2 regions of the Psychrobacter sp. T6-4 genome follow, and region 2 is predicted to be linked to the other one. Evidence: predicted binding sites of a transcription regulator. Region 2 holds the regulator's gene; the other holds the start of a gene.
The links. The regulator PhoB, encoded in region 2, activates phosphate uptake and scavenging genes when phosphate is short. The targets are predictions, from matches to a motif close to TGTCATNAANCTGTCATAA.
Positions count from the first base shown of each region.

Region 1 (15,409 bases), on a different contig from region 2:
CTCAGGGTTTATCGCAGGCGATGGCGATATCCTACAAAGTTACCTGCAATATCGTACTTATCAAGGCTGCGCTATGCCTATCGCCCATCAACTCGCATCGATTGCCGCTTGGCAAGATGAGAAGCACGTGGCGCATAATCGCACGCTTTATAGAGAAAAATTTGCTTTGTGGATGCAAGAGTTAGGCGAGCTACTAGATCTACGTATGCCAGACGCTGGGTTTTACTTTTGGATAAAAGCGCCTGAGCAGTTCGATTGTGATGATGAAGCTTTTGTCAAAGCGCTTTATGAGCAGGCCAATATTCACGCGCTTGCAGGACGTTATCTCTCAAGGGAGGCCGATGGCTTTAACCCAGGTCAAGGCTATGTGCGTATCGCCCTAGTTGCCAGCGTTGAGGAGAGTCGTGAAGCCATTCGCCGTATCCGTACAATGCTGACCGATTAACATGACAGACTCTCTTCTCTTTGATCGTAACATGATATTTTGATAACAATGATGTTATTGTGGATTTGTGCGGGGATAGTGCTATAGTAAGACTAAATAGCACTAAAAGGAAGATGTCATGCCTCAGCTTGATTTTACCCAGCCGCCTTTTGATGTGTTAAGCGCTGATGAGCGTCTAAGCGTCAAAAAACATACCCAAGTGCGCTATCTTGCTAAAGATGACTCCTTGGCTGTCGATGATTTACAGTATTTTTTTGTGGTTTTAAAAGGTCAAATTGAGCAGCGCTTGGGTGATGAATTCGTCGCCACTTACCTAGGTAACAACCATACCAAGCATTTAAACAGTAATGACTGGTTTGATAGCCGCCGTACTCCTGAGCGCACCGACAAAAACGGTGAGATGGGTCACTCGCCTGAGTATTACCAGTTTTGTGCGGTAGAGGACTCGTTATTACTTCAAGTTGATGGCAGCGCTATCGACAAGATTGGCGCGCAAAATTATCTGGTGCGTCAGTTGTTATCCGACAAGCTCTCTGAGCGTCTAAAAGCGCTTGAACTTAGACGTAGCAATCAGGCTGCGGGCACTAATAGCTACACCGCCCAGCAAGAGGTACAACAAATCCTTTTGCAACCCGTTACCGATGTCACTTTACTACCCGTCCATATCGTTGCTGCAAGTAGCAGCTTATATCAAGCCACGCGTATCATGATGGACGCCGGTCTCAAGCATGTGCTGGTGCGCTCATCTGAGCACACTAAGATGAGACAAAGCGAGGTATCACACTCGGTAGTACCGCCTAAATCCGATCGTACTTTAGGGCTCTTGAGTGATCATGATATTTGCCGCGCGGTCAGTGATCAAAAAGATCCTGCTACTACCCCCTGTCTAGATTATGCCAGCTTTAATCTGCATACCATCAAAGATAAAAGTGAGATTGGTGATGCGCTATTGATGATGACGCGCTACCGTATCCATCGCCTACCTGTCTTAAATGACAGCGACACGGTTATAGGCGTATTAGCGCAAAGTGATTTGATCGCCTACGTCGGTCAACACTCACAGCTCATTAGTATGGAGATTGAGCATGCGCAGGATATGAGCAGTTTAGATAAAGCGGTGGAGTTGATCGGTCGCTACATCCGCGCGCAGCAGCAAAACGGGGTAAAAGTCAGCGTGGTTAGCCGCATGGTACAGCAGCTCAACGCTCAAGTATTCACAAAGCTGTGGCAGCTAATCGCCCCCAAAGAAGTGATTGAGAACACTTGTGTCATCGTTATGGGTTCAGAGGGCCGCGGTGAGCAGATTATGCGTACCGACCAAGACAATGCACTGATCATTCGTGATGGGTTTACTCATCCTGACTTAGAAAAGTTTGCCGATACCTTTAATCAGCATCTGTCCGTCTTAGGTTATCCCTTATGCGATGGCCATATTATGATGAATAATCCCATATGGCGACAATCTATTAGCGATTTTAAAGCGCAGATTAGCCTGTGGTTCAAAAATACCGATCCTATGCATGGTATTTATTTATCCTCAATACTCGACGGCGAGTACGTCTGCGGCGATAGAGAGCTGTTAGTGCAAATACGCGCCCATCTACAAGTCGCGCACATGCGCGCAGATCCTATGTTCGTCCGTCATTTTGCACGCGCCGCCTTGCAGTTTGGTGATGTTAGTCAATGGTGGCAAAAGTTTGTCCCCTTAATCGGTAAACCGACGCGCCGCGACGTGGATCTCAAAAAGTCAGGTCTATTTCCGCTGGTACACGGTATTCGTGCGTTAGCTCTTGAGCACAATATATTTGAGGTCACCAGTACCAAAGAGCGCCTCAAAGCTTTGGTCAATGCTGGTATGTTCAATAAGGAGCGCGCCGAGACGCTAGGTGAAGCGCTAGAGTTCTTTATGGCGCAGCGCTTGGCAGTTGCGCTTGCAACTGATGACAAATATGCCCGCCAAGTCGATCCAATAACCCTATCAGCGCTAGAACGTGACGCGCTAAAGGAGTGCTTAGCAGTCGTCAAAAGCTTTAAGTACGAGCTTACGCAGCACTATCAGTTAGAAATCGGATAAATGGGAGCCGACTATGAGCTGGCTTAAGCAACTCACTACGTCATGGCACAAAGCCAAGCTACAACGTCCTGAGCTTGAGAGGATGTTTGAGCCGCCGCTATCAGGGCAGTGGGTCGCCATCGACTGCGAGATGACCGGGCTAAATCCGCGTAAACATCACCTGATCTCGGTTGCCGCCATTCATGTCAATGACAATATGATCGATACGGGCAATGGTCTGCATCTGGTCTGTCGCCCGCCTGTTATGCCAGATGCCGATACTATTGTCATTCACGGACTACGCGCCGCTGAGGTCGAAAACGGCATGAGTTATGACGAGATGCTGGCACTGCTCCTGCCCTTTATCGCTAATCGTCCTATTGTAGGATTTTGTCCGCAGATTGATACCGCCTTTTTAAATCCTCTAATAAAAAGTTACATGGGCGTGCCCCTTCCCAATCAGGTGATTGATGTACGTAAGCTATACGCCAGACAAATGGGCAGCTCAGCGGGGGCGGCTCCTGATCAATCCCATCATTTGAGCAACATTATGGCTCACTATGATATTCCCGAATTAGGCGCGCATGATGCTTACAACGACGCCATTATGACGGCTATGGCCTTTGTGCATTTGCGCTAATGATCATTGCTACTCTATTAAAAGCCTGCTGGTACCAAAAGCCTGATTTTATGGACGCAAAGCTAGCGTTGATGGTACGTAAAACCGCTAACTCATGATACTATAGCTGGTTTTTGAGCTTTTAAAGTAGTGTCTGTCATGCCTATCACCCAAACTTCTCGTCGCTTATCTTCTATATCTATTGCTCTAGTTATGCTGGCGCCGATAAGTGCGCAAGCGGTATTGCCAGCGCCTATCTTAGAGGCACTGACAAAGGCGGAACTTGCGCCTGCAGATATCAGTATTATGGTTATACCTATCGGTCAAAAAGATAGCAGTCGATTACCGCCGATAGTACAAGTAGTGACGCTTGACGAGGCTAGCACTGACAAAGCTAGCACTGATAAAGATGGCAGTGTTGAAGCCAGTACTGATAAAAACAGTACTGGCGACGATAGCACGCTTACCTCTACGCAAAAGACATCAACGAAAAATCAGCAACTCATCGCTCAACAAGACATCAACGAGCAAGAGCGTCAACTCAATAGCTATACTGATGACCCTTATACGCATCTAAGTCTTGATCCTTTTGATGATACTATTAGCAATGACAAGCTTATTCACGATACTGATGGAAGTAGCAATGCAGAGACGCCAACCCTACCCGCGCCGTCTTCATCTCCTCATCGTCAGCCGTTACTGACTCATCAAGCAGATATAGCGCGCACGCCTGCTAGCACTATGAAGCTTATTCCTAGCTTTATTGCCCTTGATACTTTGGGCGCTGATTTTGTTTGGCATACTCGGGTATATCATACGGGACTGATTGTCGGTAATCGTCTGCAAGGCGATCTGATTATTCAAGGTAGCGGCGACCCCAAAATGACTCATGAGCGTTTGCGTCAGCTGCTTTATCAGGTAACAAAAGCAGGCATACGTCATGTCGATGGCGATATTATCGTCGATAGTACGATCTTTGCAAATGTCACCAAAGACCCTGCCGCCTTTGATAACGCGCCACTACGACCTTATAATGCTAGCCCTGATGGGTTCTTAATTAACTTTAATACCGTCGGTATTCGCAGCTACCTTGTCGACAATAATAGCGCCAAACTGACCTATAAGCCTACCCTTGCAAACTATCAGCTGCCCTCGTCTATAGGCACACGGCAAGCAGCTTGCGCGCAGGCGAGCAGTAGTCTTGCCCCTAACTGGCAAGCTGATAAGCTGGTACTCAATGCCAGCCTACCAGTTAGCTGCGCTGAGCACATATTTTATGTCGCCTATCCTGACGCCAAAGACTTTGGCGCGCGTGTGGTCGCCTCAAAGTGGCAACAACTGGGTAATACGCTTGACGGTCGAGTGATTGCTCAAGACATGCCTTATCAAGCGATTAGTAGACGCCATAAAAGTTACGCAAACGCGGTATCACCCTTACCTATTGCCAGTTATCCTTCGCTGAATTTGACTCAGCAGATCTACGATATCAACCATTTTTCAAACAACGTGATGACCGAGCAAGTGGCTTTATCACTAGGCGCTTATAGTCATGATGACTCTGAGACAGTAGCGAGTGATAAAAAACCAACCAGCCTATATTACTTTGGCGCGCCAAAGGTGACCGATTATCCGCAGGCCTTGGCGCGCATTGATGACTGGTGGCGCACGCATTTAAGCACGCCGCCGCCGTATCTAACCAATGGTTCAGGTCTATGTAGAGAGTGCACTTTGAGCGCGGCCAATCTAGGTGAGCTATTGAGCTACGCTTATACGCATCCCAGTTTTGATGCTTATGTCAGCTCGCTGGGCGTGGCGGGCGTTAGCGGTACTATATCCTCTCACAGTCAGCGTTTACCTGAGTCAGCAGCCATAGGGCGCGCCTGGATAAAGACAGGTACATTAAATAATGTAACCTCAATGGCAGGCTACGTAAAAGGCCTATCAGGGCAAGACTACGCTGTCGTTGGCATTATTAATACCGAGCAGGCGCTCAATGCTTATACTGCAAGGCCCGTACTTGATGCTTTGCTTGATTGGAGCGCTCAGCGCTAAGTGATGATAATTTTTATTTTATAGCTTAGGGCGTGTTGAACATTCAACCATGGCACTGCTGATCGCTGCTAGTTTATCAAAGATGTGTTCCAGACACGGCGCAAGTCGAAGATAATGTCTAGACCTTAGCTAGACTTGCAACACACTGCTTATATAGAGCTGGGGGGCAATTTTAGCATCAGCCTGAAAGGACAGGACTCTTTTTTGCCGCTCCTTTGATAAAAATAGACGCTTAGAATGACTAAAATTACTATTTTTATCTTGCTTCTAATTTAAGAGCAGCGACTAAAAAATAGTCTCTGTCAGTGCGTGTTTGTGAATTATCAAACACGCCCTAATTTTGCAATAGGTAGCCTCATGACTGATCAACGCCCCAACTTACAAAAGCCTGTGCCACTTGCGTATCAAAACGCTATTAACTCAAGCGCCAACATGACAGAATACGTGGGTTTTTTTGCAGTGGGTTATATTCTTGCCAGTGTCGTATTTATCGTTATGCAAACGCAGCTGGTGATGAACCCGCACTTGGTAACGGTGCTATCGGTTATCGCGGCGGCTTATATTGCAGTGTACAAGTTTATCAAGCATCATAAGCGCGCTTTACAAAGAAGTGAGATGAATCGATTGACTCTAGCTGGCACCGCAACCGTCTGGCTACTGAGTACGCTGTATTTTTTGGGAATATGGTTTGCGCTATTTGACGTCGTCAGCCGCGAAGTATTCACAGAGATGGCTATTGAGAATCCTATGCCTTTAGTCAGCGCAGTTATCATGATTATGCTGCTGACCCTTATTAGCGCCCGTATTAGTATTTTGATATTTAATCGACTGCTGACTCCAAAATGATTTTTTATCATCAAAAAGATTGGCGTATAGTAGTTCTATGAGCTTTAGATAAAGATAGTAAATTTTTGATACCTAGTGGTTACAAGGAAATAGCGGTATGGATATGTTAATGTTCGATGATCTCGAAAAGTTAGGCCGTATTCTCTTAACGACAGTTATGGTGTATGTCTTGATCGTCACAACCACCAAAGTTTCAGGCAAACGCTCAACGTCTCAATTAAACAATTTTGACTGGATAGTGACGGTCATGATCGGCTCGATAGGCGCAAGTACGATTTTACTTGAGTCCATACCCTTTGTTGAGGGCGGCTCTTCTATTATTTTGTTATATGTCCTTCAGTACCTAGTAACCAAATACGCTTCTATCTCGCCACCATTTAGTCAGTTTATTTTGTCTGACCCGCGTATTGTTTTTTATCAAGGACAATTTTTGCCCGAAGCTCTGCGTGCTGAGCGTCTAACTCAGCAAGAGGTAGAATGTGCGATGCGTTCAGAGGGCGCTAATGACTTTGATGAGATCGAAGCGGTAGTGTTTGAATCTGATGCCAAGCTGACTATCCTCAAAAAACCAGACGCTAAAGACAGTAACCGCGTATCCCAAACGCTAAAGCCGTTAATCCGTTAGTTAAATTTTTAAACGAGTATAATTTAGTATGAAAGTACGCATTCTGACTGTAGGTAATAAAATGCCCGATTGGGTACAAACGGGCTTTAACGAGTATCACAAACGTATTCAGCCTATGCTGAGCACTGAGGTAGTCGAGCTTGCTGCCGCGAAACGCACCAAAAACCCCTCTGATGCCAATTTAGCACAGTATCGTGAGGTAGAGGGTCAAGCGATTCTCGCCGCGCATAACACCTCAGGGCGCGAGCAACTTTGGGTACTCGATGTAAAAGGTAAAATGCTCTCAACCCAAGGCTTAGCAGATAAGCTGGCAGACGCAATGCAGCAAGGTGATGATATTGCCCTCGTCATTGGCGGCGCTGACGGCGTGTCGCCTGAGGTACTTGCAAAAGCCGATGTCAAATGGTCACTATCAGCACTAACCATGCCGCACCCTTTGGTTCGAGTAGTGCTCATGGAGCAACTGTATCGTGCGATGAGTATTAATCACAATCACCCTTACCACCGTGGCAACTGATAGTGAGCACATGAGTTAAATTATCTAAAAATATCGCCCCCTCTAGCGATTGAAAAACCTACTTGCGCCCTAATAAATGCAAGATGACTCAATCAAGATTTGCGACACCTCCTAACTATCAAGCGCACGCAGACCGCCAAGCGCGCACGGATATCGCTCCCATTACAGGATCGGTTACATGGGCAGATTCGTCTGCGCGCTTAAGCAACGGCGCAACTTTGCCAGCTTTGTTTATCTCGCATGGCGCGCCAACGCTCGCAACCGAGCAATCAGCGACGACCAATGCACTAGCTCGCATGGGCCACAACCTGCCCAAGCCGCGGGCGATTATCATCATGTCCGCACATTGGCAATCGAGTAAGCTTGAGATTAGTAGCAACCCAAAACCTAAGACTTGGCATGACTTTTCAGGGTTTGATGATGCGCTATATGAGCTAAATTATCCAGCATTAGGTCAACCATCGCTTGCAGAGTCGCTTGCGCAGCAACTAAGCGCACGTGGTATCACATGCCGCGTCAATCCCGTGCGAGTTTGGGATCACGGTGTTTGGGTACCGCTTCATCATTTATACCCAGATGCTGATGTGCCCATCGTGCAGATCTCTTTGCCGCGTCATTATGATAGCGTAGCCTGTTATCAATTAGGCGCGCAGCTAGCAAACCTACGTCATCAGCAAATCCTTGTGATCGGTTCAGGCAACATCACCCATAATCTACAAGCTATGAAATGGCAAGCTGATAGTATTGATGAGACCGCCAAAGACTTTAAGCTATGGCTGCTTAAAAAGCTTAAAACTGATATACCAACGGCGCTAGATTGGCAGCAATATCCTGACTACCGCAATATTCACCCAAGCGACGAGCATTTATTACCGCTATTTTTTGCTTTAGGTGCAGGACAACGTGTCTCTGTGGTTCATCAAAGCATGGCGCATCATAGCTTAGGTATGGATATTTATCGTTTTGATTAAAGCGTGTTTGCGATAACTAATACCAAATAAATCTACTTCTCAAACGCTGGCTTAGTAAACCAGCCAGCACGCTCTATCTCTGCTGCTAGGCTCAGTATCGTTGACTCATCATTCATGCGTCCAATCAGCTGCATACCGATCGGTAGACCCTTTTTGCTCATACCCATTGGTATCGACATCGCTGGCAGGCCTGTGACATTACCCAATATCGTAAAGGCCATTTTGCTCAGCACGGGATGACTGAGTTTTTCTATCATGCCGGAGCTAAAAGTATACTTACCCATATTGATACCTTTGCTTAGAAGCCCTGAGGTGTTCATCAGCATCTCATCGACTCGGCTTGGCGGCAGCACACCATGCTTAACCGCCGTTGTCGGCACTGTGGGCGACAAAATCATATCGTAGGTTTCAAGCAGCAGTCCTGTCTGATACTGACTATTGTGCCAACCGTGCTTGGCATGGACTAAGTCGGCGGCAGATAGCGAACGCCCAAGCATCGCCATATTGTAGGTTTGAGGTTCTAGTTTTTTGATATGTTCAGCGCCAAAGTTACGCTCAACATTATCGATGGTAAAAGCTGTATGCGCGCAAACGACGACTATAAAATCATGCCAAAACTGCTCGATATTGATATTAGGCTCAGCAGGAACGACGCGATGACCCATAGACTCTAGCTGTTTGGCGGTACGCTCAAGTACAGCCAGCACTTCTTTATCCACAGTCGTATTAGCGATAAGCGGCTGCTGATGCAAAGCGATCGTTAACTGCTTAGGCGCGCGCATAGCTGCTTGCAAAAACGACCCCTCAGGCGCAGCAATAACATAAGGCGCACCGATCTCGCGGCCACTAGTCGCATCGAGCATAGCTGCGGTATCACGAACCGTGCGGGTAATGACGTGATCGGCAGCAGCGCCATCCCAGCCTTCGCCAAAATCAGGACCAAATGGATTGCGCCCGCGACTCGGTTTGAGCCCCACTGCCCCGCACCACGCCGCAGGAAACCGTATAGAGCCGCCACCATCGCCTGCGCCTGCCATCGGCACAATGCCACTAGCAACGGCTGCCGCACTACCACCTGATGAGCCGCCAGAGCTGTAGCCTTTTTTGAAGGGATTGTGCGTTGGACCATGTGCTTTGGGCTCTGTGGTGATAATCAGCCCAAACTCAGGCGTATTGGTCTTGCCAAAGGTATTGACTCCTGAGGCTTTCATACGTTTAACGATTTCGCTGTCGTGTTTATTGACGACGTTGATACTACGGCTACCCATAGTAATCGGCTCACCTTCAAAATAAAAAGACAAATTTTTTAATAAAAAAGGCACACCTGTGAACGCGCCATCTGGCAAACCTTGCTGCGCGGCGTTGTAAGCGCGCGCGTCGAATCGATGAATAATGGCATTCATTTGGGGATTGAGTGTATTAGCGCGCGCAATCGCTGACTCTAATAGCTCTTTGGCGCTCACCTCGCCTGATTTGACGAGCTCTGCCAATCCTATCGCATCGTATTGGGTATATTCTTTAAACATGTTGGCATCCTTGCTGAAGTGTAGAATAAAATAGCCATTTATAGTCGTTTATTCAAACAAAAAAAACGAGACTCGTTTGTTATTTTATTTCTTATAACTATACAGTGCTACATAAGCAGCTCACGCTTACCACTTTTGCCCATCGAGCTAACGAGTCCCGCCTCCTCCATAGAGTCAACAATGCGTGCGGCGCGGTTATAGCCGATACTAAACTTACGCTGAATGCTTGAGGCTGAGACTTTGCGCGTCTCCATAATAAAGGCAACCGCGTCATTGTACAGATCATCATCTTCGCCTGAAGCATTAGCGGTGCCGCCGCCGCTTGGACTCGACAATTCAAAGTTGCCCGCCATATTATCGATATAATCTGGTGCGCCGCGCTCGCGCCACGCATCGCAGACACGGTTGACCTCTTCATCACTGACATACGCGCCATGAACGCGATCAGGCTCAATTTGACCTGGCCCCAAGAACAACATATCACCGTTACCGAGCATATCCTCAGCGCCGCCGCTATCGAGTATCGTGCGCGAATCGACTTTTGAGTTGACTCGTAGCGCGGCTCTCACTGGAATATTGGCTTTGATCAGACCTGTAATGACATCGACCGAAGGACGCTGAGTGGCGAGCATAAGGTGAATGCCTGCTGCCCGTGATTTTTGTGCCAAGCGGGTGATTAGCTCTTCAGCTTGCTTACCTACTTGCATGATCATATCAGCAAACTCGTCAGCGACAATGACAATCATCGGCAGGGTCTTAAGCTTAGGCGCTTGGCTAATGCTCACGCTATCGTTCGGTCGCCACAAGGGATCGAGCATTGGCTTACCTGCTTTTTCAGCGGCGCGGACTTTTTTATTAAACTCATCGAGCTTACGTACTTTGAGCAAACTCATCAGCTGATAACGGCGCTCCATCTCAGCCACGCACCACGATAAACTACTCGCCGCCTCGGTCATATCGGTCACCACAGGCGTGAGCAAATGCGGAATATCATTGTAGTTGGCAAGCTCTAACTGCTTGGGATCTATGAGAATGAGACGTAGCTCATCGGGCTTGTATTTAAGTAGTATCGATAGCAGCATAGAATTAACCAGTACCGACTTACCAGAGCCTGTGGTACCCGCAACGAGCATATGCGGCGCGCGTGCAAGGTCTGTGATAATAGCATTGCCACCGATATCTTTGCCCATCGCCATGCTGATTTGCGCTTTGGGGTCTTTGAATTTGTCTGTATTAAGCAGCTCAATAAGGCGTACCATTTCGCGCTTTTTGTTAGGTACTTCGATACCGATATAGGGTTTGCCTGGTATGACTTCGACTACGCGCAGGGACGCCATAGATAACGAGCGCGCCAAATCACGGGAGATACCTGTGACCTTGCTTGCTTTTACGCCAGCCGCCAACTCCACCTCAAAACGCGTCACCACTGGCCCTGGTATCGCATTGACCACCTCGGCCTTTACATTGAACTCTTGTAATTTAATCTCAAGCAGTTCTGATAATTTTTCAAGCTCGGCGACGGTATAGCTTGGTTTGCGATCAGGATCGGGCTTATCTAGGATAGACATCTCAGGAATAGGCGTGAGATTACCACGATACTCAGCCGTTTGCATGGCTCGCGATTTTTGACTAAAAGCGGCATCATCACTGATATCTGGCATTACTGGCGCGTCGGTATCATCTGGCATCATGTCAGTAATATGGTTGCTGCTATCCCCCTCTGGCACAGCGAAGCTAACACTTGGCTCATCTAGCTTAGCGACTATTGGCTCGGCTGCGGCTGGCTCAGCTGCGGCTGGCGTGACGGCTGTTGGTGGTAGCGTCGGGTTAGCAGGAGGCGTATTGGTCGGTGTCATATCAGTGACTGGCGCGCTTGATACGTCTTGAGTGTTAGACTGCGGCTCAATGACGGGTGCGACCGTTTCAGTATGCATTGGCGCACTTACCGTTTCGGTTGAGTCATTATCAAAGGATACTGCATCCCTCTCATTCGCAATAACAGGTGAGCTATCAGGCTTGATATTGAGATTAGTATTGAGCTCATTATTAGGCATAATGTTGAGCCTAGTATCAGGAGTAGTATCATGCTCTGCGATCCAAGCATCAGCCAGCTGGCTTGCGCTAATTTCATCACCGCTTTTGTTATCGGACAATGCATCATCTTGTTGTAGTGCTGGTGGTGTTGGCATTGCTGACGACGTTGATGGTTCTGATGGTGCTGATGACGCTGAAGGCTCTAATGACGCTACGAAATTTGCATCATGAGTAGGAGCAAGCTCTGATACCGTTTCATCAGAGCTTGGGGCGTACTGCTCGCCATATTGCTCACCATAGTTAGCGACAAAAGCATCTGTTGCTAATAGATCATCAACGGTACTGGCATCATTCCAAGCAAAGCTTGGCTCTACCTTGCGTAAAGTCGTGACAGGCTCTTTTAATGACTCATCGTTAGCATAAGAGCTAGCAGTTGCCATTACCGCTTGCGGTTTAGAACCCATAGCCGCCGCTTCTGTTGCCGCTATCGCCATAGACGCTTTTACGCTGTCTTTTAGACCTGACTTCGTCAAAAAGTCCGTCAACACATTACCAAAGCGACCACTGTCCGCTGTGTCATTGTCTTGTTTCTCTGGTAGCTCAAGTGGCAATTGACCTGATTTTTCTTGTTGATCGACGTCTGTTTTTTGAGCGGTCGCAAACTCGTCATCAAGCTCATCGCTATCCTCTTGAGATTCACTATCGTTTTGTTTTGCGCTTTGGGCCTCACTACGTTGAGCCTTATCACTGACTCCAGAGCCAAGCCACCCAAGATCAGTGAGCTTATGGTATACCGTTTGCCAGTGAATGTTGAAGGCAAAAGTCGCGGTAATAATCACAAACAATGTCAAAAACGCCATGCTGCCCCACTGCGTTAACAGTTGCGCTAAACGTGCTTGTAGTTCAAGACCGATGATCCCGCCTGCCACTCCTTTTAGAGCGGTTGCGCTAGGGTTAGCAACTTGCTGAATAATAGCCACTACTTGAGCGAATAAGGCACTAGCACTGAGCAATAAAAACACATAAGCCATCAAGCGCAAAGGCCAAAACGTCGGCTTACTCTCCCACCAAATCAGAATAGACTCATACACCAAAAACGCTAGCAACCACCAAGCGCTAAAGCCAAAAAAACTGTAGAGCAGATCGGATAACCAAGCGCCCATAGCGCCGCCCATATTATTGATCGTATTCATATCACTACTGATATGTGACCAGCTGGGATCATTACCGGTATAAGTCAGCAAAATCACAAACAAATACACGGCCACTATCAATCCAAGGACCGTAAATATGCCTTTTTTTAAATAATCAATAACTGATGCTGATATCACGTAGGATCTGCCTTTATCAATACGATTCATACAAAGGGGTGCCAGATTATGACGAGTGTTCGTCATAATGGCGTCACATATAACTCTAGTAAATAAGCGCTGCTAACCACAAAGCCTATAGCAAAACACAGGATGTCTTATGCTGTATATAACCTCCTATAATAACAAATAGATAGGTAAATTGGCGACTGAGTTATCAACAAATCTGGCTTTAATGCTTTGTTTATGGTTTTATTCTAATGATAATGATGTTTGTTTTAGCAAACTTGCACTTTTAGCTTATCACCCTTATGTTAGTATCACGCCAGCATGTTGACAACACCACAAATAACGATACCGTTCGTCATTTTTAAAGACGACGTTTTTACCTTTTTAATGCTACCTTTGTAGCATAATTTTCATCTCACTTTAATTAATAAAACTTAATACTACCGTAAGGAACCAATATGGCAACTGACAACACTCGCCACGAAAAACTCATTATCTTAGGCTCAGGTCCAGCAGGGTATGCCGCTGCTGTCTATGCGGCGCGCGCTAACCTAAAGCCTGTCGTGGTCACAGGTTTAGAGGTCGGCGGACAGCTTACGACAACGACAGAGGTCGATAACTGGCCAGGCGACCCGTATGATCTGACAGGGCCTGCGCTAATGGAGCGTATGAAATCTCATGCTGAGCGTTTTGGTACTGAGCTGATTTATGATCATATCAACGCGGTGGATTTGAGCGAGCGTCCTTTTAAGCTAACTGGCGACAACGGCAATTTTACGTGTGACGCTCTCATTATCTCAACGGGTGCATCCGCTCAGTATTTAGGATTAGAATCAGAAACCAAATTTAGAGGCCTTGGCGTCTCCGCTTGTGCTACTTGTGATGGATTCTTTTATAAAGATCAAAAAGTCGCGGTTATTGGCGGTGGTAATACCGCAGTTGAAGAAGCGCTATATCTATCCAACATCGCATCCGAGGTGACCTTAGTGCATCGCCGTGACAAGCTGCGCTCTGAGAAAATACTGCAAGACAAGCTGTTTGAAAAAGCCAAAAACGGTAATGTCAAAATCGAGTGGGATCATAAAGTCCGCGAGGTGGTCGGCGATGATATGGGCGTCAACGGTGTGGTCATCGAGTCGATGTTAGATGGTAGCACTAAAGAGCTGGACGTGTTTGGCATGTTCGTTGCTATTGGTCACAAGCCCAATACCGATCTGTTCAAAGGGCAGCTGGACATGAAAGATGGTTATCTTGTGGTCAACAGTGGCCTTAATGGTAATGCAACCCAGACCAGTGTTGAGGGCGTTTTTGCCGCAGGTGATGTCGCAGATCACGTCTATCGTCAAGCGATCACCTCAGCGGGCACTGGCTGTATGGCAGCACTCGATGCTGAAAAGTATCTTGATGCTATCGGTGAAGCGGTTGCCACTGACCACACTTACGCCTCAACTTTGACTGCGGACAAAGAGGCGTAAGTGAGCGCCTCTGCCAACAGTCATTCAAGTCAACAACCTCTGGTTAGTGCCAGCACCATCACGCCTGAGAGGCTAAAAAGTCTTGGGCGTTATAACTTTCCAAGTCCAATAGAGGTCGATCCTGATGGTATAGGTATTATCGCAGTAGGCGGAGACTTGGCAGCAGAGACTCTAATATCCGCTTATGCGCGCGGTCTGTTTCCTTGGTTCAACGAGGATGAGCCGATTGCTTGGTGGTGCCCCCAGCCGCGCTGCGTGATCGCGCCAAAGAGCTATCAGCCCAGTAAGTCGCTACGCAAACAAGCAAACCGCATGCGTTGGCAATTGACCCTCAATCAGGCTTTTGATGAGGTCATTCATGCCTGTAGCTTACCGCGTAGTGATGGCCTGCCCGAGGGCGAACATACTTGGATTCATGAAGAGATGATTGAAGCTTATACCGAGCTTCATGCTCATGGTTTTGCTCATAGTATCGAGGTTTGGGATGAGGTGGGACAGCTAGTAGGCGGCTTATATGGTCTAAAAATAGGCAGTATTTATTTTGGGGAATCCATGTTTCATACTGCCTCTAACGCGTCCAAACTTGCGTTTTGGGGTCTTATGCGTCTATGTGAGCAAAGTGGTGTGGCGCTAGTAGATTGCCAACTGCCAAACGAGCACTTGATGAGTTTGGGCGCGGCCACAGTGCCGCGTACTGAGTTTTTGGCGCAGCTAGATAGCCTTATTGGTGCGCGTTCTGTCCAATGGCAAACCGGTTCGCACAAACCTCTATCTGCTGCCAAGTTAGGTTCTGCGCTACCTTGGAAAGTACAACCATAACCATAGAGAGGCGCAAACGATTACACGTATAGACAAAGCCAGATATCTACCCACACAAGGACGGCTATATGTCATCTGACGACTCGTTTTTATTAATAGGTCAATTGG
Region 1 covers NZ_JBQQEZ010000007.1:1,406-16,814, reverse strand. The annotation lists gene dapC (succinyldiaminopimelate transaminase) at 1-445, shown strand, start outside; gene ACTXGE_RS06290 (DUF294 nucleotidyltransferase-like domain-containing protein) at 564-2,519, shown strand; gene ACTXGE_RS06285 (3'-5' exonuclease) at 2,533-3,138, shown strand; gene ACTXGE_RS06280 (D-alanyl-D-alanine carboxypeptidase/D-alanyl-D-alanine-endopeptidase) at 3,277-5,169, shown strand; gene ACTXGE_RS06275 (ABZJ_00895 family protein) at 5,527-6,015, shown strand; gene ACTXGE_RS06270 (DUF421 domain-containing protein) at 6,113-6,640, shown strand; gene rlmH (23S rRNA (pseudouridine(1915)-N(3))-methyltransferase RlmH) at 6,669-7,157, shown strand; gene ACTXGE_RS06260 (DODA-type extradiol aromatic ring-opening family dioxygenase) at 7,241-8,128, shown strand; gene ACTXGE_RS06255 (amidase) at 8,161-9,654, opposite strand; gene ACTXGE_RS06250 (DNA translocase FtsK) at 9,762-13,085, opposite strand; gene trxB (thioredoxin-disulfide reductase) at 13,466-14,482, shown strand; gene aat (leucyl/phenylalanyl-tRNA--protein transferase) at 14,522-15,301, shown strand; gene ACTXGE_RS06235 (MerR family transcriptional regulator) at 15,370-15,409, shown strand, end outside.
Region 1: ACTXGE_RS06250 (DNA translocase FtsK) is a predicted target of PhoB. The motif match lies at 13,319-13,337, and genes of this name have one in related genera.

Region 2 (15,409 bases):
CAAAAAGCACTAAAGCGCGCTGGTTTAGAGATCAATGATATGCAGACTATCGAGCTCAACGAAGCTTTTGCTGCGCAAGGTTTATCAGTAATAAAAAACCTTAACTTGCTAGATAAGCAAGACATCATCAACGTCAATGGTGGTGCGATTGCTCTTGGTCATCCGCTAGGTTGTTCAGGTGCGCGTATCACCGTTACACTACTCAACGCAATGGAGCAGATGGATACCGAAGTCGGTCTTGCGACCATGTGTATCGGTCTAGGTCAAGGTATCTCTACTATCATTGAGCGTGTGTAAGCTTTTAAGTCAGTTATAATAGTCTATTAAGAACCCCTAGTCCTTCTGGCTAGGGGTTTTTTTATTGAGCTTTTTTATATACAGGCGTGAGTGACAAGTTGTTAATCGCGATTATCATCATTGACCCTATCAACAAAATATGACTAAATAAGAGGACGCATAATTATTATTTAAAATAGCTCAAAAACCGCTTGGCTGGTCGCGCACTGCTACCGCCGTACAAGGAGTGTACTATGTCCACTATGATTACCGATCGCACTTATCGTATCGCTCGCGAAAATACGCAGGCTATGATTATCGATGTACAAGAGCGTCTAACGCCGCACATCTATGATCATGAAAACATCGTCAAAAAGACGGTAACTTTAATTAAAGGCTTACAAGCATTAAACATTCCGATCATGCTCAATGAGCAATATAAAAAAGGACTGGGTGAGACGCTACCTGAAGTTAAAGAAGTATTAGAAGGCAGTAATGCTAAGGGCTTTGAAAAGGTCACCTTTAGTGCTTGTGATAACGATGATTCTTGGCATCATCTTGCGCAGCAAAATCGTAGTATTGTCTTACTGTTTGGCGTCGAAGCTCATGTTTGCGTCCTACAGACGGCGCTTGATCTGCTCGATAACGGTATGCAGCCGGTCATCATCGGGGACGCCGTCGGTTCGCGCTATCCTTATGATAAAAAACAAGCTATTCGCCGTATTCGCCGTGCTGGTGGAGTAATTACTACCGTTGAGACTATTTTGTTTGAGCTGTGCCGTAGTAGTCAAGATCCGGCGTTTAAAACCATTAGCAATTTAATTAAGTAGAGGCTTTACCTAAATTCATCGCTAAAAGCTTGAGAATACTTATGTCATTAGCAACACCAACACTTGCCTCAACTTCTACTGTCGATGAGATAACAGAGTTTTTATTAGAATTAGATGCCCTAAAACGAGTCGACCGCCGCAGTTACGTGACAGGTACGACGCGCCGCGAAAACTCAGCTGAGCACTCTTGGCATTTAGCCATAGCGTGTTGGTCAATTGCAGAGACGTTTGAGTTAGCTGTTAATCATGAGCAGCTACTCAAAATGGCACTGGTACATGATTTGGGCGAGATTGATGCGGGCGATACTTTTTTGTACGCTGACACTCGTAGTCAGGCGCACATCGATGAGCGTACTGGTATTGCGCGTTTGCAAAGCGAGCCTGGCAATGGTATCGCCAATTTAAGTGAGGTGTGGGAGGCGCAAGAAACGGGCAGTAGCAAAGAGGCTCAGCTTCTCAAGGTGGTCGATCGGCTATTGCCGTTTTTACTCAATCTAAATACTGAGGGCCAAACTTGGCTTGAGCTTGGTGTCAGTCGTTCGCAGGTTGCTAATGCTCATGCATTTATTGAAAATAGCTTCCCGATGATTCACGACTGGCTATCCAAACAAATTGATTATGCAACTGAGCAAGGCTGGCTGATTAATCGATAAACCAAGATAGATATCATCTTCATAATATCGGACGCGGCACGAGGGAGGAAAATATCCTTTTTGCTTATCCTATTCATAAACACTTTCGCTATTAGCTTGGCTCTATTTTAGTGCTATTGACGGACTTAGATGGCTAGCAGCTAGCATCAAAGCTTAGTTGTAGTTTGTTGCACGATCTGTTGTACTTGTACAAAATCAGCATGGCGCACGTCTTTGCCGCTGGTACAAAATATCACTAATTCAGCGATATTGCGCGCATGATCACCCACGCGCTCTAGCGCTCGCAGTACCCATAATATATTGATGACCTTGGACACATGACGGCTGTCCTCCATGATATAAGTCATCAAGGCGCGAGTGGCTGATTGATATTCTTCATTGACCGCATCATCGCTTTGTAATACCGAAAACGCTTGCTGAGGATTCATCTGTGTAAAGGCACCCAAAGCATCAAGTAGCATAAGGCGCACCTGATTGGAGAGATGTTGCACCTCCAAATAGCCTCTAGGTGAAGCGCCGTTTTCGATCAATTGACACGCCATGCGCGCAATCTTGCTAGCCTCATCGCCCACCCGTTCTAGATCGACCACGCCTTTACTAAGCGCCATGACCAGACGTAAGTCATTGGCTGCTGGTTGGCGCTTGGCAACCAAGAGTAGGATTTGCTCATCTATCGTAATCTCTAACTGATTGATGCGCTGATCATCAGCGATGACTTTTTTCGCTACTGGCTCATCCGCTTCTATTAACGCTCGCGTAGCTATGGTGACTTGCTCGGCAGCCAGATGTCCCATCTGCATAAACAAATCGACCACGTCATGTAATTCATTATCAAAGCTTTTGGATAGATGTTTTTCAGTGATTGGCATAATGGCTCTCTGAGTCATATAGATTGTCGACAATGGAGGTACGAGCAAAAACTAGCTTTGCTAGCAGTAACGATTAATTTAACCATAACGACCAGTAATATAGTCCTCGGTCGCTTTTTGCGCAGGAGTGGTAAATATCTGATCCGTCGCACCCATCTCTACCATATCACCTAGATACATATAGGCAGTATAATCTGAAACACGCGCCGCTTGTTGCATGTTATGGGTGACGATAGCGATGGTATAGTCGTTTTTTAAATCAGTAATCAGCTCTTCGATAGCCCCTGTCGAGATAGGATCGAGCGCGGAGGTTGGCTCATCTAATAGCAGGACTTCAGGCTTGGTGGCGACCCCACGTGCAATACAAAGCCGTTGCTGCTGACCACCCGACAGCGATAATCCTGAGGCTTTGAGCTTGTCTTTAACCTCCGTCCATAGCGCCGCCTTTTTTAGTGCCCATTCAACGCGCTCATTCATCTCTGACTTGCTCAGCTTCTCATACAGACGCACGCCAAAAGCGACGTTATCATAAATGGACATAGGGAAGGGAGTTGGTTTTTGAAACACCATCCCGACGCGCGCCCGCAATAGATTAACGTCCAAATCTTTATCTAAGATATTTTTGCCATCAAGACTAATTTGACCCTCTGCATGCATATTTGGATATAAGTCATACATACGATTAAAGGTGCGTAGTAACGTTGATTTGCCGCAGCCTGAGGGGCCAATGAACGCTGTGACCTTTTTTTCTGGAATGTCGATATTGATATTTTTTAATGCTTGAAATTCACCATAATAAAAGCTTAAATCACGAATAGCTATTTTGGCCGCTGGCATGTTATCAGGCATATCTGCTATCGTTTGCTGCGTGAAGCTTGCTTTATCTGGCTGCTGCTGTTGACCTTTGGTCATCGACGGCGTTAGCAGATTGCGTGTGCTGATAGTCTCTGTTTGCTGCACTTTTTTTCTTTCCAATACATCAGTCATCGTGTCACCTCTCTATTTTTTGTTTGATCAAATGAAGGTTGCTATAGGTTTTAATGCGCCTCAACGCGCCATAACGTTATGCGCTATCGAGTATGGTCTCTGCCACCGATTGAGCGTGCGACAATATTTAAGGTTAATACCGTACCCGTAATCAGTAGTGCCGCTGACCAAGCCAGTGCATGCCAATTGTCGTACGGACTCATCGCAAATTGATAAATGGTGTTAGGCAGGTTAGCCATGGGTCCTGTCATATCAGTACTAAAATACTGGTTGTTCAGCGCAGTAAATAGTAGGGGCGCGGTCTCACCTGTGATGCGCGCAAAAGCTAAGAGCACGCCTGTGGTCAGACCCGCTTTAGCCGCTTTTAGCGTGACCGTACTGACCAGCTTCCATTTCGGTGTGCCTAGGGCATACGCCGCTTCGCGCAGGGTATTGGGTACGAGATTGAGCATGTTTTCAGTGGTGCGCACAACGACAGGAATCACAATCAGCGCTAATGCCACCGCACCTGCCCAACCCGAGAAGCTTTGCCCTTTGACCATCAGCGCATAGACAAACAGACCGATAACAATTGAGGGCGCTGATAATAAAATATCATTCAAAAAGCGCGTCACTTTACCTAACATACTGCCATGCGAGAACTCTGCTAGATAAATGCCTGCCATCATACCTATCGGCGCACCAATCGCAAGTCCTGAAAAGGCGAGCATCATAGAGCCAACGATAGCGTTGCGCAGACCACCTGCGCCCATAGGCGGCGGCGTATCTGCCGTAAATATGGGCATAGTGACCAGACCTTGAACACCCTCGGTGACAAGCGTTAGCAAAATCCACGAGAGCCAAAATAAACCAAAGCCCATAGCCAATAGCGCAAATCCAAGCCCTAGTTTGTTAATCAAGCGGCGCTTGTTATATAAATGCTGGTTATAGCGAGCATCAAAGCTTGCAGCGGGCTTAGTAGTCACAGGCACTGAGGTCATAAGGCATTTATCCTTTTGGGTTTAATAGTGATACTTTGTTCTAAAACATTATCGGCTGTAGCGCTTATGCATTTAACTCAAGTGCCCGCTTTTTGATCAATACGCATCAGCATTAATTTGGATATCGAGAGCACGATAAAGGTAATAACAAACAGAATCAGCCCTAAATGTAACAAGGATGCTAAGTGCAACTCGCTTGATGCTTCGGCGAACTCGTTGGCTAACGCTGAGGTAATCGTGACCCCAGAGGTGAATAGACTAGGACTGATATTAAAGGCATTACCGATCAAAAAGGTCACTGCCATTGTCTCGCCTAAGGCGCGACCCAAACCCAAAATCACCCCACCGACCACGCCCGTTTTGGTATAAGGTAGAATGATTTTGAACATGACCTCCCACGTAGTAGCGCCCATACCGTAAGCGGATTCTTTAAGCAAGTCAGGCACGACTAAGAACACATCACGCATGGTCGCCGCGATAAAAGGAATAATCATAATGGCGAGCACTAAGGAGGCGGTAAACATCCCTAATCCCATCGGTGCACCCGCAAATAGCTTGCCAATGATAGGCAGTGGCCCGATATGTTCGATAAACCAAGGCTGAATATGATCGCCAAAGAAAGGCGCGAAGACAAACAAACCCCACATACCATAAATGATAGAAGGGATGCCCGCGAGAAGCTCAATGGCAATGCCTAATGGCTTCTTTAAAAAGGTAGGGCATAGCTCAGTCAAAAAAATAGCAATACCAAAACTTACAGGCACCGCGATACAGATAGCGATAAAGGAGGTGACCAGCGTGCCATAAATAGGCGCGAGCGCACCGTACTGATCGCCGACCGTATCCCAATTATTACTGGTATAAAACCCAAGTCCAAACTCGCTGATACTAGGCCATGCGCCCACTATTAATGAGAGTAAAATACCGCCAAGCGACAATAGCACCAAGATAGCAAAAGCTTTGGTCGCAGTGACAAAAATTGCATCCAAGCGTTTTTGTTTTGCCAGTTGGAATTTTAGATCTGCCATAACAGTCTCAATATTTTAATAAGTTTAACAATAGAGATGACTAGGTGTTCGTCTAAAGGTTTGAGGTGTAAACAGGCTGGCCTTCGCTATCGACAACCTCGCTCCATTTCGCTTTGAACAACGTCACGGCGTTATCAGAGAAGGGCACATAATCAAGCGCTAGCGCATCTTCATCACCTTGGCTATACGCCCAGTCAAAGAAGGCTAAGACGCCTGCGACTTGCTGCGCATCTTTTGGTTGCTTGTGCACTAAAATAAAAGTCGCCGCGGCGATAGGCCATGCTTGTGCGGTCTCAGAATTGGTAATGACTTTGTAAAAGCCTTCTTGTTGTGACCAGTCGATGTCACCTGCTGCGGCAAAGGTGTCGATAGAAGGCTGTACGACATTACCCGCGGCATTTTTGAGCGCGACGTGTGACATGCCGTTTTGCTTGGCATAGGCATATTCAACGTAGCCGATTGAGTTATTCATACGCGTCACATAGCTGGCGACGCCTTCGTTACCTTTACCGCCTGCGCCCGTAGCTGAGGTTGGCCATTTGACAGTCTTATCCACGCCAACATTGTTATTCCAGTCGCTAGATACCTTGGCCAAGTAATCGGTAAAGTTAAAGGTCGTGCCTGAACCGTCCGAGCGAAACACAGTAGTGATTGCTGCATCAGGCAGCGCCAAATCTGGGTTCATGGCTTTGATAGCAAGGTCATTCCAGTTGCTAATTTTGCCCAGATAGATATCGGCTAAAGTGTCACCATCTAATTTTAATTGACCAGGCGCTATGCCTTTAATATTAACCACAGGAACGACGCCACCGATCACTGTTGGGAATTGAATTAGACCAGCTGCATTTAGCTCCTCTGGTGTCATAGGGGCATCGGACGCCCCAAAATCGACCGTATTGGCAATGATTTGTTTGATACCGCCCGACGAGCCAATCGACTGATAGTTGACTTGACCACCCGTCGATTGATTATAAGCGTCTGACCACTTGGCGTAGATAGGCTGCGGAAATGAGGCGCCCGCTCCAGTGATACTCATAGATACGTTTTCGCTAGCGCCAGCAGCATTATTGCTCTGAGCGGCAGCCGTATCATTCGTTGACTGACTACAAGCGCTTAAGCTAAGTACGCTGGCGAGGGCGACGACTAAAAATGAGTAACGCATAACGGCTCCTAAAAATGACTGGTTTATGAGTGATTATCTTTTATCAAAAAAACGTGATGAATATGCTTGGCATGATGTGTGAATCAATAAGCACATCATGCCAAGCAAATATGACAATTTGATGACATTGATAATATTTAAGCAAAAGAGAGTTAAAAATTGACAGAAGTTAGGGCATGTCCCTTATCTAGAAAAGTAAGTTCAACACGCTCTAGAGTTTCTATACAAGCCTGAAAAGTTGCCAGCGCCAAAGGCAATACTAGGATCGATATAATCTTTAAATGATGCCAAATAAAAAAGGCACTTATTTATACATTTGTTTAAAGGTACTTAGATTTAAAGAGATTTAGATTTAAAGGGATTTAGATGAGTGAGTAGGACTGAATTTGGAGGAGGGCGCAGTTTACGAGAAGGCAAGAGCAGCTAACAAAGTCTAAATACAAGCCCATTACTTTGTTAGCTTATATAGTGAATATAAGTTTAAAGATTTGCTTATGGACGGCTATAGCTATTATCATATCAACGCAGTATTTTAAAAAGAAGACAATACCCTAAATCGGAGAAAACAATGATTACCCATGTCCCTGATGTGACTTTTAAAACTCGTGTTCGTGATGACTCTATTGGAGGAGATAACCCATTTACTTGGTATGATTTAACCACAGATGAGCTATTTGCCAATAAAAAAGTGGTGGTGTTCTCACTACCCGGTGCCTTTACACCCACGTGTTCGACCAGCCATCTGCCTCGTTATGAAGCGCTTTACGATGAGTTTAAGGCGTTAGGCGTAGATGAAATCGTTTGCGTTTCTGTCAACGATGCGTTCGTCATGTATCAATGGGGTCTCAAGCAAAACCGCGAAAACGTTTTTTTGCTGCCTGATGGTAATGGTGAGTTCACTCGCAAAATGGGCATGCTCGTTGATAAGAGTAATCTGGGCTTTGGTATGCGCTCATGGCGTTATTCGATGCTTGTCGACAATAAAGCCATCAAAAAAGTGTTTAAGGAACCTGATTTTGGCGACAATTGCCCAATAGATCCGTTTGAAGTATCAGATGCAGACACTATGCTTGAGTATTTAAAAAGTAATGCTTAAATACTAGTCTCAAATATCAGTCCTCAAACACAAGAAAAAAAACTGCGTCGTCCTTAAATATAAGGGCTACGCAGTTTTTTATGGTTTTTAAGACTGTCTATCGCTGATTCGAGCTAGCCTAGGAGGGATCATGCTACATTAGAAATAGCATATATACTTAGGTAGCTACACTTAGGTAGCACGCCTCACTAGTATCATATTTCAGACTTTCCTAGCAATTGCCCCATTTGTACGGTTGAGCTGTGCTGCATGGTATCTTGCCAAGCTGTTTTTGCGCCTTTTGGTAGTACCACGATAGCGGTTGAGCCCAAATAAAAACGCCCAAGCTCCTCACCTTTTGCCAAAACCATATCGTGCTGGGCTTCTTGTATATTATCAGTGCGAGTGATTTTACCCGTAGCGACGGTTTCGATACCGGCCACGATCATCGCACCGACCATCACCACCGCCGCTTTGCCGTACTCGGTATCGAACAGACACACCAGGCGCTCATTGCGCGCAAACAGGTCAGGTATGTTAGCCGCCGTGGTATTATTAACCGAAAATAACGTACCCGGCACATAGCGAGTCGCTATCAGCTTACCCTCAAAAGGCATGTGCACACGGTGATAGTTACTTGGCGCAAGATAAACGGTTGCAAAGCTACCGTCCGCAAAATATTCGCCATCCGCGCTATTGGCGAGCAGTTGACCTATATCATAGTCGCGACCTTTGGCTTGCAATAGTTTCTGATCCCTAATTTGACCGAGCTGCGATATCACACCATCAGCAGGACTCACGATACCGTTATAAGTGTCGTCGATAGGGCGCGCATCATCTTTGAGCTCGCGGGTAAAAAAGTCATTAAAGCTCTCATAAGCATTAAAATTATCACGCTCATACTCATCAAGGGTGACATGATAAGCTTTAGCGAAGCTGCGGATAAAAGCACGTTTGACCATAGGGTGACGGCTTGAGGCCAAGCGCCCAGCAACTTCGCTTAATTGCTGCTGCGGGACAAACTGTTGGATCGTGGCGAATAAATTCATAATAAAGCTACCAAAGTATTTTGTATAAGAGCGGTGTTTGTATAAGTACATGAATGGCGGTATTTTATCACGATAAAGCGGATGCTGTGTGAGCATAAGTTATCGGTTTACGACTGTTTTATTTAGCCCTCTTACTAAAACGTGCAAGCTATAGTCGATATCAAATAAAACAGATAAGTCATATTGTAGCGCGAGATTGAAATAGTTTTTTCTTGCGTGCTGTGCCTACGCCGCTTGATGCTGCAAAAAAACTATTTCAACCTCGCTGTATTTTTTTATATTAGACTGATTATAGTATCAATCTCAACAAAGGAGTCAGAATGAAGGCACTCATTCAGCGGGTTCATAATGCCAGTGTCACGGTCGGCGCAGAGACTGTTGGCGCTATAGAGCAGGGCGTATTAGCTTATATTGGGCTTGGACACGAGGATACGATAGATCATGGCAAGCGTATGATCGATAAAATATTAACCTACCGTATTTTTGAAAATGAGAGCAATAAGCTTGACCGAAACGTGCAACAAGTGAATGGCGGTGTATTGTTAGTATCGCAATTTACCCTCATGGCAAAAACCAATAAAGGTCGGCGTCCCGACTTTGGCGGCGCAATGGCTCCTGATAAAGCGCAGGCACTATTTTCTGAGATGGTCGCTTACGCCCAGTCTAAGCATGCAAACGTTGCCACAGGTCAGTTTGGCGCTAATATGCAGGTTGCAAGTATTAATGATGGACCACTTAACTTTATATTAGAAGTGTTATAGCGCTAAATGTTATAAATTATAGAACCTAATGTTATAGAGCTAAGTGTCATCAAACCGTCACAATTTAAGTGTTTAATAAGTAGTCAGTAAGCATCGACTTTATATGTTAATTACTCAAAGTTTTATAACAAGGCTTGTATATGCAAAGTGAGCAGATTTTGATTGTCGAGGATGAGCTTGCGATTCGCGAAATGGTAGTGATGACCCTTGAGAGCGCAGGGTTTGAGAGTTTGCAAGCGGCGGACGCGTTTGAGGCACACCAGCAAGTGGTGGATCATAGGCCAGCGCTGATTTTGCTAGACTGGATGTTGCCCGGTGATAAAAGCGGTATTGATTTTTGTCGCATGCTAAAGAGTGATGAGTTGCTGCGCGAGATACCGGTCATTATGCTCACGGCAAAAGGAGAGGAAGATAACAAGGTTCATGGTCTCGATGCCGGCGCGGACGATTATATGACCAAGCCGTTCTCGACGCGTGAGCTGATCTCAAGAATCAAGGCAGTGCTACGCCGTAGTAGCGCACTTAGTAGTAATACACCGATAACAATAGGCGCGCTTAGTTTAGATAATCAAAGCCAGCGGGTGAGTGCTAATGGACAGTTTATCGATATAGGTCCGACAGAATATCGCTTACTGGCATTTTTTATGAGTCGTCCAGAGCGCGCTTATACGCGCTCGCAGCTATTAGATCAGGTTTGGGGCGGCAACGTCTATATCGAAGAGCGAACAGTCGATGTACACATTCGGCGCTTACGTAAATTACTACGTCCTTATGGCTGTGATACCTTGATTCAAACGGTTCGCGGCACCGGTTATCGCATGTCTAGTTTGATTGAAAAAAAGCAGTAAACGTAACCACTAAACACAGTCTCGCTACGAGAAAGGATGAGAGTAGTCATGTCGATTGACCACCACAAGCCAAATACGTCTGAGCAAGCTGATCGATTTGATAATAAAACAGTAATGACAAAGATGAACCGTGCTTGGGAAGCGCTAAAAGATGCCGTGGTTTTAATAGACGGTGACGATCGCTTGACGTGGTGGAATCTGGCAGCGGCGCAGCTATTATCATTGCAAGACAAAGATCAGGGCAAAAGCATTTTTGACTATATTCAGGCGCCTGAGTTTCACGAGTATTATCAAGAGGTCACAGCCCATCACGATCTGCACAAAGATGTCCATAATGATGGTGTGCACATGGCCTCATGGCGTGATCCCAAGCGTTATTTAAAGTGTGAGATGACAGCTTTTGATAAGGATAAGCTGTTGATGATCTATGATGTGACGCGATTGCAGCATTTAGAGCAAATGCGCCGCGATTTTGTAGCCAATGTCTCTCACGAGCTACGAACGCCATTGACCGTATTGATGGGCTACCTAGAGAACTACTCAGACCAATCCGACATACCACCAAAGTGGCAACGTGGGCTTGAGCTGATGACTCAACAGACCGCGCGTATGAATAGAATCGTAAATGATTTGCTACTGTTGTCCAAAATCGAAATCGAAGAGACGTATGAGCTTGGTTATATCGATATGACCAAATTGCTCACGCATGTGTACGATGATGCGCAGGCTTACAATCAGGACTATGGACATACCATTCATTTGCAAATAGACACTTATGACGGGCTGTATGGTTCAGAGATGTACTTAAACAGCGCGCTATCGAACCTAGTCATTAATGCCATTAAGTATACGCCAAAAGGCGGCAATATCGAAATTAGCTGGGTTAAAACCTCTCAGGGTTGTCAGTTCTCTGTTACAGATAATGGTATCGGTATTGCCACGTCGCATATCGCGCGTTTAACAGAGCGTTTTTATCGTGTCGATAGTGGTCGTAGCCGTGCTACAGGAGGCACGGGACTGGGGCTGGCTATCGTCAAGCATGTATTGCATCAATACAATACATGCTTACAAATCGAGTCGGAATTAGGCATAGGTTCAACATTTAGTGCGACTTTTGCTAGCAGTTATGTACGCTCACTATCTTAAAGGATTGTCTAACCATACGTATCGTATTGGATCAATGTATGAGATACCTAAGTCGTGATCATTCAGGTTTTATAAGTAAAGGATAAGGATTCACCGCGCTACCCTTGATATAGATGCCGTAATGCACATGAGGCGGCGTGCCTTTGGCGTTACCACTATCGCCCACATAGCCGATGATGTCGCCACTATCCACCCAATCGTTGACTTCTATGTCTGCGTAATCTTCCATATGCGCGTAATAATGTCCTGCGCCACCAGGCCCAACGACGACGACCACGCGCCCTCCCAAAGTATTCTCGCCAACCTTGCTAACCACTCCTTGCGTAGTAGCGTGTATCGGTGTGCCACGCTCCGCGAAAATATCGATACCTTCATGAGAGCGCCCTTGACTACGCGCCGCACCCCACGTATCAGTCAAATGCTGCCCAGGTAGTGGATTTGGAAGACTATTCTCTACTGGCAAGGGTTGTTGCAATAGATTGACCTGCTTCCATTTTGCTACGACAAAGTCCTGCGTCTGCCATTTAAGCGTAGGGAGGACTTTATCAACGATAAATAACAGTGCAAACAATACTATAGCTCTGATCAGTACCCTTAATAAACGAGTAAACAGGCTTGGCTTAGGGGGCTTAGGGGGCTTAGGGGACTTAGGCAGAGGCGGCGGCTGAACTGGTGGCATCATTGTCTCTTGTGAGCTGATGAGTGGTATAATACGGTTATTACAAATTTTAGCTGTATTATGAAGGGTTTAAGGCTCTTTGACGAGTAGCGATAACTACAATAACTCCTGATGATTGATCTCTATTATGACTGAACCTAGTACTGCGCTTATTATCGATACCGAAACCGACCAAGGTAGTGACCCGCGTCCTATTCAAGTAGCGACCATCAATGTGGCGACTGGCTTTGAGTGGATGAAATACTTCAATAGTGGCCGCACTATCTCACCTATCGTCATCAAGGTACATGGCATTACTGATGAGGATGTTGCCGAGTGTGAGCGCTTCGATTTGGAGCAGTTTGAGTTGCCAGAGTACTTAATCGGTCACAATGTACGCTTTGACTGGCGAGTGATAGGGAAACCCTCGGCTAAGCTGATATGTACGGTTAGGCTGGCCCGCGCCGCCTTTCCAGAGTGGCGCTACTATGGTCAGTCCAAATGTATTGAACAACTATTGGGCGTCGATGCCGCGAGCACTATGACTATTGCCGCGCATGATGCGCTAGGCGATGCGCGTATGTGTTATCTATTGTACAAAGCGTGCTGTGAGCGCCTGCAAATTGCGCCGACTGACTTTGCGGCGGCGCATACCATCTCAAATACCGCAAGTCCCGTCGGCAAAATGCCCTTTGGTAAGCATAAGGGCAAACTCATAAAAGACGTGCCTATGAGCTATGTTAAGTGGATGCTAGGTAATATCCACAATATGCAGCCCTCATTGCATTCTGCCTTGACCAAGCGCGTAGAGGAGCAAAATGCAGAAGATAAAATATAGTAAAGAGCTTACTCTCCCTCATTTAACCAATCGACCGCCATTTGCCATAGTTGCGGCGCTTTGGCATGAGTTTTACTGCTAAAATAGCGCATATGACCGATGTGACTGACGCCCAAATCTTTAGGGTCTAGATAGTGCTTTTCTACTGACATGTTGGGGAACACGCGTATCATATCGTCGATGTTTTCGCTATTGGCAATCTCATCATCAGTGAAACCTAGCCATAGCGCTGGCATAGCGATTTTATTATAAAAATGGTTATGAATGGTTTTGCCAAGTGCGGTTTTGATGTAGCCGGCACCATTACACCACTCGCGCCATTGACGCGCCACGCCGCGCGGTAGCGGCTGACCCATACCAATCTTGTCGGCTGGCGTATAGCCTAGCACTAAGTTACTCAGCGGAATAAAAGCGTCCATAAAACCCATTGCTTTGAGCTTATAGGGCATATCCATGTTTTTGATTTGTCCTGAGGAGCAAGCGACATTGAATACTGAGCTGATGGCCTCGTAGTTTGGCATAAGACCGATCAGCTGACCGCCTGCACTATGACCGATCAAATGGAAAGCTGCATCTGGAAATTCATCTTGTAGGGCGTCAAGCACCGCTGGCATATCATGACGACCCCAACTAATGAGTGAGGCATCACATTTTGCCAAATTACCTGCAAGTGATTCACCAATCCCTTCATTATCGAAGGTAATGACTCCAAAGCCGTTCTCTGCCAAATAGCTGGCAAAATTATGATAAAACTGACGCTTGATACCCGTGGCAGGTGCCATCATTACCGCCGCTTTGATATCAGCTTTAGGACGATAAACGGTCGCTGCCAAAGCCTGATTGCGCTCAGTCATGATGGTCAATAGGTAAGTCTCAACAGTAAAGTTGCTCTCAACAGTAAAGCTATCGTTGGCGTCTGATTGGTTTAGAGCTTCATCATTGAGCATAGCGGCATCCTAAAAAGTATATTATGGTTGTTAGCGAATCGAGAAAATTAAAACATAAGCTGAAACAAGACATAGAGTACGACTATCAATAGCAGTCGGTATGGTAAGTGCGTACTGATAAGTGCTGGTTACAGGTTAGTAACTTGGCTTATGTTAAGATAAATAGGAATGTTTTCCAATAGACAACTGAAGACTTACAATTCAAATAAAACGCTAAGGGCAAAAGTAATGCAAATGAAAATCAATAATGACACTTATGAAGTAATTACCAGTCAAGATATCACCCATATCGAAAAAGCCGTAGATAAATCAACGTTAACCATGCCGCTTGTCGCCGTATATTGTGGTTCGCGCTTAGGTAACAGCGAGATATACGAGCAAGCCGCGCGCGATTTGGGTCAAGCGCTTGCCAAAAATGGCATGGGATTGGTATACGGCGGCGCGAGTATTGGCCTGATGGGTGCAGTCGCAGATGAGGTCATCAACAGCGGCGCCCAAGCAGTCGGCGTCATTCCAACCTTTATGCTCAAGCATGAAATCGCTCATCAAGGGCTTACGCGCCTGCACCTGACTGATACCATGCACACGCGCAAAACGGTTATGGCAGAGTACGCAGACGCTTTTATTACTCTACCAGGTGGCCTTGGGACGCTTGAGGAAATCATGGAGATTGCCACTTGGCGTCAGCTGTATCAGCACGAAAAGCCTATGATTATTCTTAATATTAACGGGTTTTATGATCGGATGATTGAACATCTTAAATATACGACAGAGCAGGGCTTTATGAAGCAGCAAGACCTTGATCGCTTAGTTGTGTGCAATAGCATCGATGAAGCAATTGATCTGTTATTGACTGTCGTCACTCTCAATGGCGGCGTCGATACTGATAAGATGGTTGGGCAGTAAATGACTACTTAGAAAATCAAAATTAAGAACCGCAAAAGGGAGTCGCTCGCTAATCGATAGCAGGCTACTCCCTTTTTTGTAGATAATATTTAACCCTGATACGAAATCTATGCGATAGCAAGATCGTTTGATACGTCATCTATCACGCTATCTATAGTACGATTAACGCCTGCCATTGCAATTGGAAAATTTCTTTGTAGTGCAATATCTTGTGCCAAGTGATGAATATCCTCACTATCATGGCGCGTAAGATAAGCCCAATTGTGAGCGTAACGACTACAATTGGCAGTAGTATCCTTATCAACTAACCCTAGAGCAGTTAACTCATCAACGATCTGGTCGGCGGCAATTAGCGTCGAAGAGGCTTTGACGTTTTCAGCGCGTGCGTAGCGGATG
Region 2 covers NZ_JBQQEZ010000014.1:32,013-47,421, reverse strand. The annotation lists gene fadA (acetyl-CoA C-acyltransferase FadA) at 1-297, shown strand, start outside; gene ACTXGE_RS10540 (isochorismatase family protein) at 531-1,106, shown strand; gene ACTXGE_RS10535 (HD domain-containing protein) at 1,148-1,759, shown strand; gene phoU (phosphate signaling complex protein PhoU) at 1,906-2,628, opposite strand; gene pstB (phosphate ABC transporter ATP-binding protein PstB) at 2,707-3,615, opposite strand; gene pstA (phosphate ABC transporter permease PstA) at 3,699-4,595, opposite strand; gene pstC (phosphate ABC transporter permease subunit PstC) at 4,673-5,623, opposite strand; gene pstS (phosphate ABC transporter substrate-binding protein PstS) at 5,676-6,785, opposite strand; gene ACTXGE_RS10505 (peroxiredoxin) at 7,354-7,881, shown strand; gene asd (archaetidylserine decarboxylase) at 8,076-8,909, opposite strand; gene dtd (D-aminoacyl-tRNA deacylase) at 9,230-9,670, shown strand; gene phoB (phosphate regulon transcriptional regulator PhoB) at 9,811-10,518, shown strand; gene phoR (phosphate regulon sensor histidine kinase PhoR) at 10,567-11,664, shown strand; gene ACTXGE_RS10480 (M23 family metallopeptidase) at 11,723-12,343, opposite strand; gene ACTXGE_RS10475 (3'-5' exonuclease) at 12,471-13,160, shown strand; gene ACTXGE_RS10470 (alpha/beta hydrolase family protein) at 13,169-14,107, opposite strand; gene ACTXGE_RS10465 (LOG family protein) at 14,336-15,013, shown strand; gene ACTXGE_RS10460 (FAD-dependent oxidoreductase) at 15,121-15,409, opposite strand, start outside.